Regions from separate parts of the Clostridium sp. Marseille-P299 genome, predicted to be linked through region 1. Evidence: predicted binding sites of a transcription regulator. Region 1 holds the regulator's gene; each other region holds the start of a gene.

Region 1 (4,222 bases):
TGAATTATTATCTTCATAACAAGCATAGATTGCTTCCGGTAAAAGGGTACGTATTACTTCGACTCCTGATCTTGAAGTTAACACTTTTACAAGACCACAGCCCATTTTATATGCAGCGTTCGCCGAAAGATAAGCAGCCCCTGTCATATTGGTGGAACCTGCAATAATTAATACCTTACCATAGCTTCCTTTATTGGAATAAGAAGAACGTTTTGGTAGTTTTCTTAGATCATCCTTTTCAAAATAATGATATTTAGGCGAAACGTTTTCTACTGCTACCCTAGGAAAACCAATGTCTTCAACGATAACTTTTCCAACATGGAAAGCTCCTGGGTACAAGAGTAATCCCAGCTTGTTTTCACCAAAGGTAACTGTAACATCTGCCTTAATTGCAACATTTTTAATTTTTCCTGTATTTGCATCTACTCCAGAAGGAATATCAACGGCCACAATATAGGCTCTTAAAGAGTTAATTTTTTCAATTGTTTCTTTATAGACTCCTTCAATTTCTCTTTGTAGACCGATTCCAAACATTGCGTCAACAATAATATTATATTCATTGGATTCTAATTTGGACCTAATGGATATGCCCAATTTTTTAACAATTGAAAGTTGTATTTCCGATTCTTTTGTGAGTTTTTCCAAATTTCCAAGAATAATTAAATCAACTTTATAGCCTTGTATATACAAAATACGAGCAATAGCAATTCCATCACCGCCATTGTTGCCCGTACCACATACTACCGCTATACTATTTTCTTTTTTTGCTACACTCTCTATATGAGAAACCACCTTTAATGCTGCTCTCTCCATTAAAACTAGAGAAGGAATTCCAATTTGTTCAATCGTATAAGAGTCAATTTGTTTCATTTCATCTGAATTAACTGCGTATTTCATAATTATACCCTTTTACTGCTACAAGATACATGAATCTTGTAATGGCAGCCCTTTCAAACAATATTGATTCAAGAGATTTAATTTAAATAGAAACAAGATAAATAACAAACGATTTCATTTACTAGATATTACAAAAGCCGATGCCAAATATCTTAGCAACGGCTTTCTTATGATTTGATCGACGGTTTTAGTTTTATTCATTTAATATTTCATCATCCAAAAATTCCATCGTTTTAGCGCCTAGAACATCGTGCATATAAGTATAGATTGCATTCGTCTCTGTTTCTAAGTCTTGCTTTTTAAGTATCATCTCTTTTAATTGAATGCGCATACTTGCAATGCTTTCCTCTAACTGCTTTACTTGCTTGTTATTATGTTCTAATTTCTCATAGCAAATTAAAGCACTAGCACTCATTAGCTCTGCATTCGCATTCCTTATTTCATAGGGAAGATCCGCTAACTGATCTTCTCTTTCTAAAAGTTCATCTTTTATATTTAAAATTAACTTTTGATTCTTCTCTAATTTTTTACCTTTAATTTTACCAAGTAAGGAATTATCAATTTCCATGTTATCAACAATTTCCTGCATCAGGTTTTTCTTCACACGTTTTAAATTCTTGATTTCATCCACTGTTTTTCCTTGTTTCTTTAGTAAATTATTCAATTTATCTCGTAATTGTTTCATGCCTACTGACATCTCTTGCTCAGGAAATAATGCAAGCCATCGCTCATCTAATGTAAGAATAGGAATCTTCTTATTACGAAATATCTCTGTAAAGTCAATTTTACCCTCATTATTATTATTTAATTTTCGCAAGAACATCCCCCCAAAAGCTCGTTATCTTTCACTGTTTTTTGATGACATTACCTCTTCTGCTGCTTTTAAATTATAGGATAGTCGCATTAAAGATTCTGCCAAGTGAACATTCTCCACCATTACATCCTTTGGTAAATGTAAATCTGTAGGTGCAAAATTCCATATTGCATGAATTCCTAAACGTACTAATTCTGCGGCAACTTGTGGTGCTTTTGCCTTTGGAATTGTAAGTGCCGCTATATTTACTGTATTATTCTTAACAAACTCTTCTAATTCATCCATTAAACGAATTTCGATTCCACGAATTGAAATTCCAACAAGTCTTGGATTTACATCAAAGATACCACTAATATAAAATCCTCGACGTTCAAAATCAGTGTAATTTGCTAATGCTTGCCCTAGATTACCTGCGCCTATAATGATAACATTATATTTTTTATCAAGTCCTAGGATTTTCCCAATTTCGGTGTATAAATACTCCACATTATACCCATACCCCTGCTGTCCGAAACCTCCGAAGTTATTCAAATCCTGACGGATTTGCGATGCGGTCACGTTCATTTTCTCACTTAATTCCTTCGATGAAATTCGAACAACGTCATTTTCAAGTAATTCCCCTAAATACCTGTAATAACGTGGCAGTCTTTTAATAACTGCTGATGATATCGCCTTATCGTACATGTAAACCTCCTTAATTATACTATTAACGTTCGGTTCCTTTATAGTATAATTATAGTGAATCGTTAATAATATGTCAATGTATCTAAATCCTTTGTTTTCTTGCTTTTTTCGCCAATATCCAGCACTATTTTCACTTTGAAATAATGATACTATTACACTCAAAACAAGTACTTTATACTATAAAATTGCTTTATGAGAAGCATTTTCATTATACCTATTATAACGAAATGGATGAATCTCGTCAAACGCAAGTTACATTATAATAAGAAGTTTTTAGTTTCGGATATCATTTTATCTACCATACGGGTAACAATTTTCTCACTATTTATATAGTATTACAGGAAATCTCCTATGTAATACTTGTTTTTTTACATAAGCTTTTATCCCATGGTAGATTCCTTTCTCACAAGGGAAGATAATTGACGCTTTTCGTTTTCTTTGCTACAATAAAGGACAAGTATGCTCTATTTTAGTAGTAATTAAAGGAGTCCGTCATGATATTAGCATGTAATAATATAAGCAAAAGTTATGGAACAACCGTTATCTTAGATAAGGTGTCCTTTCATGTAAATGAACGTGAAAAAGTCGCGATTGTCGGCATTAACGGTGCTGGTAAATCCACTTTATTTAAAATAATTATGAATGAAATATCTTCTGATGAGGGAGATGTTATATTTTCGAAAGGCTGTAGCGTTGGATATTTAGCTCAGCATCAAGATTTAGCTACTGATAATACAATTTATGATGAAGTTTTAAGTATTAAAGCAGATGTTATTCGTATGGAAGAACAAATTCGTTCTCTAGAATTAGAAATGAAATCTGTGACTGGTGTTGAACTCGATCGTTTACTTAATACCTACACTAGGCTTACTCATGAATTTGAATTAAAGAATGGCTATGCATATAAAAGTGAAGTAATCGGTGTTTTAAAAGGTCTTGGTTTTACTGAAGACGAATTTGATAAAAAAGTTTCTACTCTATCTGGAGGTCAAAAGACACGAGTTTCCTTAGGTAAATTACTTCTTAGTAATCCCGATTTAATTTTACTAGACGAGCCAACAAACCACTTAGATATGGAATCTATTGCTTGGCTTGAAACCTTTTTAGTTAATTATAATGGCTCTGTTATAGTAATTGCCCATGACCGTTATTTTTTAAACAAGGTTGTCACCAAAGTTGTTGAATTAGAAAATACAAAGGCAACTGTCTTTGAAGGTAATTACACCGACTATGCGACGAAAAAAGAACAGCTTCGTGAAACAATGATTCACCATTACCTAAATCAACAAAAAGAAATCAAACATCAAGAAGAAGTCATTGCCAAACTCAAATCTTTTAACCGCGAAAAATCCATAAAGCGTGCGGAAAGCCGTGAAAAGATGTTAAATAAAATAGAACGTCTTGATAAGCCGGTGACTCTAAATGCTGAAATGAACATTCAATTAGAGCCAAACATTATGAGTGGAAATGATGTCTTGACCGTAAAAGGACTAAAAAAATCCTTTGGCAATCATTTATTATTTGAAGATTTGGATTTTGAAATTAAGCGTGGTGAGAAAATCGCAATCATTGGTAATAATGGTACTGGAAAAACTACTATTTTAAAAATTATCAATCAAATCATACAAGCGGATGCAGGTGAAATAAAACCAGGTGCAAAAGTGCATATTGGTTACTACGACCAGGAGCATCATGTTCTTAATATGAACAAAACGATTTTTGATGAGATCCAAGATACCTACCCATATCTTGATAACACAAGGGTACGTAATGTATTAGCTGCCTTTTTATTTACTGGTGATGATGTTTTTAAATTAATCAAGGATA
Region 2 (4,222 bases), 1.8 Mb from region 1:
AAAAGCACTAACTGTAACAAAACATACACATGCTGCTATAGCTCCCCATTTTAGCCAACCAAAAGATGAATGTTTTTTCTTATTACGTACCACAGCGGTTTCTATAATTATATCATCATCTAATAGATCTAAAGCATCACTGATAAATTCATTTTTCATAAATCAAATCCCCCCTGTTCTAAATAAGTTCTCAAGCCGATTCTTGTTCTGTGTAGCATGCTTTTTACTTTAGATTGACTCATTCCATAATAAGCCGAAATATCACGAATAGAGTCCATAAAATAATATCTTCCAATGAATGTGTTTCTTGCTTCTTCTGACAATGTGCGGAGATAGATATTGATTTCTTTTGCCAGGATATTCAAATCTACACTCTGCGCGGTAGTATCACCTTTAGAAACACAGTCATCTAATTCAGAAAGTGAAATAGCATATTCAGAAGCCTTTCGTTTATCTCGATTTCGCTTTCGGTAGATGTCAATGGATGCCCGACGGGTTAGTTTTACTAGGTAAGTAGAAAGAATATTTGGCTTATGCGGTGGTATGGAATTCCATACATTTAGATAGGTATCATTTACACTTTCCTTGCTATCTTCAATGTTTGAAAGAATGTTGTAAGCAATCGCTCGAAGATAATTGCCATATGATTTTTCTGTTTCTTGAATCGCTGATTCGTCTCGCTGCAAGTAGAGTTCGACAATCATTTGATCTTGCATAGGTGAACCTCCTTTCTCCCTGTTATACGTATTCACTCTATATCTCGTTAAAAATTGATTTTGGTTGCGTGAGAACATGATTTTTCTTAAATTATTGAATTAGAGAAAGAAGTGTTTATTGCTAGAAACGAATAAACACTTCTTTTTCAGTCTTTTTAAATCTACTCAAATCCTTTTTGCTTAATAATTTTATAGTTCTTTTGATTTAGCATAGTATTTAAGAATAATAAATTGGCCGACTACCATGGATACTATTATCAACCGATTCGTTGATCCATTGAAGAGCTTTCTCAGTATCACCATTACTTATAAGGGAGATTAATGTAGCGGTGTTATTATAAAGTGCGTCAATGCCATACAAGGTGCAAAAACGTTCCCAAAGAGTAAGAACGGCAACTTTAAAAGAATGAAAGATAAGTGGGAGAAGAGTATTCCCTGATAAAAAAGCTAACTCATGTTGAAAATCAAAGGCTGCCTCGGATGCCTTGGTTATTGAATCGGCATTTTTAATTTGTTCTGCTTTTTCATAAAGTAAATGAATATCTTCGGGAGTAATTTTTGGCATAAGTAATTTTACTGCAAGTGTTTCAAGTGCAATCCGAACTTCAAGGATTGATCGAATTTCTTCATCTCGCAATCGACCTCCATTATAATTCATTATTGAAATTAAGGTATCTAAAGTTCCATTACGTCTATAGTCTGCTATGAAAGTGCCGACTCTTGGTTTAATAATTAAGAAACCTTTCTTCTCTAATTCAGAGATACCTCCATTTACAACCGCACGACTAACTTGCATAACTTCTGCTAATTGTCGTTCTGGAGGAAGTTTTTCTCCAATTTTTAATTTACCTGATAAGATCATGTGTTCAAGTTGTGTTACAAATAGTTCTTTTAAGGATGGTGCACTTAATTTTGAAAATTCCATAGAAACCTCCATCTTGCCTTTTATAGCTTCAATTAATTGAGATATATGTTAGTTTTAGTTCATGGATTTGGTATGACCACATACCACAAATATTATAATTAGATTGTACTGGTAAAATTAGATAAAAACAAGGGAAAATTATTAAAATATGTAAATTATTGCACTATTAAGATTGACTATCATAGCACAGAATGTTAATATTATAACAAAGTATAACACTATTTTCCAACTGGTATGACCACAGCTGAGAAAGTGGAAGATAAAAAGGAGAGCATGATATGTTTCGATTTAATTACGATGCAGGTGCAACAGCAATTCAAGTTTGGCTAGTTTGGATACTAGTTTTTGTAGCTTTATTTCTACTCAATGAGTTTTCAAGAAGAAATAAGTATGGTAGTTTTGTTTGTTTTATTGTCCTCCCGATTTTTTTATCCGTCCTATGGTTTACAGCATTAAAAGACACGACTTATACGGATTGGTTTCACCTTGCTAAAGTATATTCAGCAACCGCAGGGTGCATCGGATTTTGGTGTATTCGCTATGTTCATGGGAAGGATAAAAAGACGGGGAAAGAATGGAGATTGTCAGATAAAAAGTGGGCCTTATGCTTTCCACCATTAATTCTTGCAATCAACATATGCGAAGCTGTTGCTAGAGACATACAAATTGGTACGCAATATAAAAGTGGCGGTATTTTATCGGATGGAACGATGTATGTACTTGGTGGTAGTTGGAACTTTATGAATGCAATTGCAGGAATTTTAAATATCATTACGATTACAGGTTGGTTAGGAATTTGTATCCGTAAGAAAACGAAAAATGATAACAGTCAAGATATGCTTTGGCCCGATATGCTGTGGTTTTGGATAATTGCTTATGATCTATGGAACTTTGCTTATACATACAATTGCTTGCCAGGGCATGCTTGGTACTGCGGATTTGCGTTATTGTTAGTACCAACACTTTGTGCATTTACACTAGGCAAAGGGGCGTGGTTACAGCACCGTGCACATACCTTAGCGCTGTGGTGTATGTTTGCTCAGACGTTCCCAGCGTTTATAGATGAAGGTAAATTCGCAGTAGCATCTTCTTATAATGAAACACCATTGTTTATTTTTAGTTTTCTAGCACTTTTAGCGAACATTGGAGTATTCGTTTATATGATTTATAAGGTTAAGAAAACAAAACGAAATCCATATAAAGGAGAACTATATACAGATCTTGCGAAATATAAGGAAGTCAAGGTATTAGCTAGATAATTCAAGATTATAGTTTCATATGTTTTAAAGGCATATGCTAAATACACTTATATTTCATATGTATTTAAGGCATACGCTAAATAATTAACATTATATTTCATATGTGTTTAAGGCATACGTTAAATAAATAACATTATATTCATATGTAATCAAGTATTCGCTAAATAATTAACATTTATATTTAATATGTATCCAAGGCATTTACCAAATAATTAAAGCTTATTTATATATGTTTTTGTCACAGACATTGTCACTCTTCGTATACACATAATTTTAAATGAAAAGGGGATCTAGTAATGAGCGAGTTTAAAATTCTTGAAATTAAGCAAAACGTATTTGATAATAATAACAAACAAGCAGATCTATTACGGAATGAATTGAAAGAAAAAAAGATGTTTCTTCTAAATCTAATGTCCTCGCCAGGAGCAGGAAAAACAACAACTTTAACAAAAACCATTGAAGCTTTAAAAGAGGAATTAAAAATTGGTGTTATGGAGGCAGATATTGACTCGGATGTAGATGCTCACACAATTTCTAAAACAGGAGTAAAGGTGATACAGCTTCACACGGGTGGAATGTGTCATTTGGATGCAGATATGACAAAGCAAGGGCTAAACGGCTTAGGCACTGAGAATTTGGATCTTGTTATTTTAGAGAATGTAGGTAATTTAGTATGTCCAGCAGAATTTGATACAGGTTCTTCTAAAAATGCAATGATACTTAGTGTACCAGAAGGTGATGATAAGCCATTAAAATATCCTTTGATGTTTTCTGTTGTTGATGTGTTATTAATTAACAAAATAGATACTCTTCCTTATTTTGACTTTGATTTAGAGGAGTGTATTAAGAGAGTAAAAGAAAGAAACCCAAAGGTTAAAATCATACCAATATCCGCTAGAACAGGAGAAGGAATCGATTTATTTGCAGATTGGATTCGTGATGAAGTTAAACAGTGGAAAGAGTAAGATGTGAAAAAGTTAAGAAGTTAAGAAGTTAAGAAGTTAAGAAGTTAAGAAGTGGAAGTAGTCCAAATAGAGTCCTAAAAGAGTCATGGTATTGTAAGGAATAATTAATATTTCGTAGATGGAGAGGGTAACCATGGTAAAGGAAAAGGTATTAGATCTTGCGAATCATATTAGTAATAAAAAGCGTGGGGCAAAAAATGAGATAAAATCTACGGATCCAGAATATATAATACTTGAGCCTGTTGTATCAGAGGAGATGGCCGAGGTAGCACTATGTATGGAAATGCGAAAGAAGGCTAGCGCAAAGGAACTTGCAAAAAAGTGTAACAAAACAGAAGAAGAAACTTATAAGCTGCT
Region 3 (4,222 bases), on a different contig from region 1:
TAGCACCAGTACATTGATCATCAAATGCCTGTTCAACCATTTCATCAAGTGTTTCTAAGAATTGTTTTTCATCAACACCATAATCCTTAATTGTCTTTTTAATTCCTACACGTTCTTTCAATTCATCAATAGCAATTAGTAAGTTATTGAATTTTTCTTCATCATTCTTACCTTGAATGCCTAAGAAACTAGCACACTCAGCGTATCTTTCAAGTGCATGTGGATACTGATATTGAGAGAAAGTACCCATCTTTGTAGGAACGTTAGTTGCATTAAATTTCATTACTTCATTAATTAAAAGGGCATTAGCAACACCATGTGGTAAGTGGTGGAACGCACCTAATTTATGAGCCATTGAGTGGCAGATACCTAAGAATGCGTTAGCAAATGCCATACCAGCAAGTGTAGAAGCATCGGCCATCTTCTCTCTTGCAATAGGGTCTTCAGCACCTAATTCATAAGCTCTTGGAAGATATGCAAAGATATTCTTCATCGCTTTTAAGGCAAGGCCATCCGTATAATCTGTTGCCATAATAGAAGCATAAGCCTCAAGAGCATGTGTAAGAGCATCGATACCAGAAGCAGAGGTTAAGCCCTTAGGTTGATTTAACATTAAATCAGCATCTACAATTGCCATCTTAGGAAGTAATTCATAGTCTGCAAGAGGATATTTAACGCCTGTTCTCTCATCTGTGATAACTGCGAAAGGTGTTACTTCAGAACCAGTACCAGAGGAGGTTGGGATGGCTATAAAGTAAGCTTTTTCACCCATTTTAGGGAAGCTATATACACGCTTTCTAATATCCATAAAACGCATTGCTAAGTCTAGGAAATCTACTTCTGGATGTTCATACATTACCCACATAATTTTACCTGCATCCATAGCAGAACCACCACCAAGAGCAATAATGCAATCTGGCTGGAATAATCTCATAGCTTCTGCGCCTTCAGTAGCACATGCTAGAGATGGGTCTGGAGCAACATTATAAAATGTAGTATGAGTGATTCCCATCTCATCTAATTTATCTGTAACACATTTTGTGTAACCGTTTTTATATAAGAATTCATCTGTTACAATAAATACTTTTTTCTTACCCATTACGTTCTTTAATTCATCAAGAGCGACTGGAAGGCAGCCCTTCTTAAAGTAAACCTTTTCTGGTGCTCTAAACCAAAGCATATTTTCTCTCCTCTCAGCAACTGTCTTAATGTTGATTAAGTGTTTTACACCAACATTTTCGGAAACAGAGTTACCACCCCATGAGCCACAACCAAGTGTTAAGGAAGGAGCTAATTTAAAGTTATATAAATCGCCGATTCCACCATGAGAAGAAGGAGTGTTTACAAGGATTCTACATGTTTTCATTGCATTAGAGAATTTATCAATCTTTTCTTTGCCTGTACCAACATTGATATAGATTGAAGATGTATGACCATAACCACCATCTGCTACTAATTTCTCAGCTTTTGTAACTGCATCATCAAAGGATTTTGATTTATACATTGCAAGAACTGGAGATAATTTTTCATGAGCAAGTTCTTCTTCTAATTCAACAGATTCAGCTTCACCGATTAATATCTTAGTAGTTTCAGGAACTGTAAATCCAGCTAAGTTTGCAATTGTGTGCGCGCTTTGGCCTACAATTTTTGCATTAAGTGCACCGTTGATAAGGATTGTTTTACGTAACTTATCGGTTTCTTCTTTATTACAAATGTGGCAACCGCGATCTTTAAATTCTTTCTTTGTTACCTCATAAATTTTATCACTAACAATAACTGCTTGCTCAGAAGCACAAATCATACCATTATCAAATGTTTTAGAATGAATAATAGAGTTAACGGCTAAGCGAACATCACAAGATTCATCCATAATAACTGGTGTATTACCTGCACCAACGCCAAGTGCTGGTTTACCGGAGGAATAAGCTGCTTTTACCATACCAGGACCGCCGGTCGCTAGAATAATATCAGCGCTCTTCATAACTTCATTGGTTAATTCAAGAGATGGAACATCAATCCAAGCAATAATTCCTTTTGGTGCGCCTGCAGCTACAGCAGCATCTAAAACAACCTTTGCAGCAGCGATTGTGGAATTCTTTGCACGTGGATGAGGACTGATGATGATTGCATTTCTTGTTTTTAAGCTGATTAATGTCTTAAAAATAGCAGTAGAAGTTGGATTTGTTGTTGGAATTACAGCAGCAATAACACCAATTGGTTCTGCTATTTTCTTAATACCAAAACTAGAATCCTCTTCAATAACGCCACAAGTTTTTGTATCCTTATATGCGTTATAGATGTATTCTGCCGCATAGTGGTTTTTGATAACTTTATCTTCTACAATACCCATACCTGTTTCTTCAACAGCCATTTTTGCTAACGGAATTCTTTGTTTGTTTGCTGCCATTGCAGCTGCAAAAAATATTTTATCAACTTGCTCTTGCGTATAAGTAGCAAACTCTCTTTGTGCCTCTCTTAATTCTGCCAACTTTGTGATTAAAGTATCAATGCTATCTACAAGAGTTGTTTCATTTACCATTTCTTTCCTAGCCATTATATTATCCTCCTATAAATTTGGTCTCCATTACATATCGGTTACAATAGAAATTTGTCTGATTGTGCGGTTGCAATAGAAAAAGCAACAATTTCAGTTACTTGTAAGTAAATCAATTATTAATAAAGATGTTAAAAAATTAACAAACTTGATTACGCAATATCAATCATATTTGAACAAGGCCATTGTATAACAGTGTTAAAAAATTGTCAATGTTTATATCTCACAAATAAAATGTTAATAAAAACCGATTTATGGTAAAAATAAATAGAAGTAATAATAAAAATTAAAACAAAAAAGTAATGACAAAAGATAGCTTGAATAATCACTTAACTTTTACAAAATAGTTATTTAAAATCAAAGCTAAGTTGTTCATAAGATTCTTTTTGTTTTGAGGATACTTTCTCTTTCCAAAGAAGTCTTGGCGTGTGATTTATTATATTAAGTGCATCATTATAGTTTAAAATAAAAGCTTCTACCTCTGTTTGGCTTAATATAATAGGCATACGATGGTGAATTTCTTTCATAGAGTCATTTGCAGCAGTAGTTAAGATAACAAATCGTTCACCTTCATTAAACACTTGATAAAGGCCCCCCATGTAAAGAATCCTTTCCTCTGGATTTTTAAAATAGTACTTTTGCTTATCTCCATTGCGATTCCATTCAAAAAATCCACTGGAGGGTATTGCAACTCGCTTCGTTAGTAAAGGTTCTGAAAATAGTCGTTTTTCACTTGCAGATTCGCTTCTTGCATTAATAATGACTTCTTTACCTTTAAAACCAGGAAATCCCCAAGTCATTGCTTTTGGAACTAAAGAGTCTTTTTCGTTGGTGAGAATAGCTACAGTATTTGTAGGATAGATCTCGCCAGTTTTTAAGTTTTTTTCGTTTTGAAAACGTTCATCCAAACGTCTAACGATACGAAGAATCTCCTCATTATCTTCTTCCTCAATATAAAATCTACCGCACATATATATCTCCTTCTACCTTTTTGGGCTCATTTTTTTGCACATATCACTACTGAAATTATAGCACAATTTGGCTGAAAATTATTCTACTTTTCTTAATGCTACTTTTTTTATCTCTCCTTTAACTTATTTTTTTGGTCAAAGTTCGATATTTTATCTTTATAAAACTTAAAATATTACTGGTAAATTCTATAACTATAAGTAAGAAATTTGTGATTTTTTATTCTTGATAAACTTAAATTTTATCTTGATTTAATAAAAAGATTAATAAATGTTAAACTTAATTAAAGTAAAATTGGATAATAAATTTAATAGAAAAAAATGTAATACAAACCAGTAAATTAGCTTAATTAATAATAATCTTATATTTACAAAGAACATATGTTCTGATATAATAGACGTACATATGTTCGATTGAAAAGAGGTGTAATAGCATGCAGACGAATGTACCAGTGGATATGATATTTGTTTGTAATACGTTAGGAGAAGTAAAACCAATGCGATTCCGGTTAGAAAATGAGCTGCATGAAAGAGTAACTGTAGATATTAATGAAATACTATATAGAAAAGAGGCAAAGCCTTCAGGAGTCCGTATTTTAATATTCGTATGTCGTGTTTTTTTATATGAGGAGGAACATTTGATAGAACTACATTATAATATTGAATCACTTAAATGGACACTATATCGTATGGTAAGTTA

Evidence for each region. Region 1 encodes Rex, which represses fermentation and respiration genes when NADH is low (regulators of the CRP and FNR family bind a similar motif). Its sites were predicted from a motif close to ATTGTTAANNNNTTAACAAT; they were not measured.
Region 2: BN4220_RS17670 (DUF5692 family protein) is a predicted target of Rex. The motif match lies at 1,832-1,851, and genes of this name have one in related genera.
Region 3: adhE (bifunctional acetaldehyde-CoA/alcohol dehydrogenase) is a predicted target of Rex. The motif match lies at 2,749-2,768, and genes of this name have one in related genera.

The regions. Positions count from the first base shown of each region.
Region 1 is NZ_FJVE01000007.1:430,043-434,264, reverse strand. It holds gene BN4220_RS10140 (bifunctional ADP-dependent NAD(P)H-hydrate dehydratase/NAD(P)H-hydrate epimerase) at 1-897, opposite strand, end outside; gene BN4220_RS10135 (hypothetical protein) at 1,091-1,714, opposite strand; gene BN4220_RS10130 (redox-sensing transcriptional repressor Rex) at 1,736-2,395, opposite strand; gene abc-f (ribosomal protection-like ABC-F family protein) at 2,890-4,222, shown strand, end outside.
Region 2 is NZ_FJVE01000007.1:2,219,652-2,223,873, reverse strand. It holds gene BN4220_RS17685 (hypothetical protein) at 1-159, opposite strand, end outside; gene BN4220_RS17680 (RNA polymerase sigma factor) at 156-716, opposite strand; gene BN4220_RS17675 (FadR/GntR family transcriptional regulator) at 934-1,641, opposite strand; gene BN4220_RS17670 (DUF5692 family protein) at 1,920-2,900, shown strand; gene hypB (hydrogenase nickel incorporation protein HypB) at 3,197-3,865, shown strand; gene BN4220_RS20580 (FAD-dependent oxidoreductase) at 3,999-4,222, shown strand, end outside.
Region 3 is NZ_FJVE01000005.1:413,353-417,574, reverse strand. It holds gene adhE (bifunctional acetaldehyde-CoA/alcohol dehydrogenase) at 1-2,554, opposite strand, end outside; gene BN4220_RS03660 (SOS response-associated peptidase) at 2,902-3,525, opposite strand; gene BN4220_RS03655 (hypothetical protein) at 3,957-4,222, shown strand, end outside.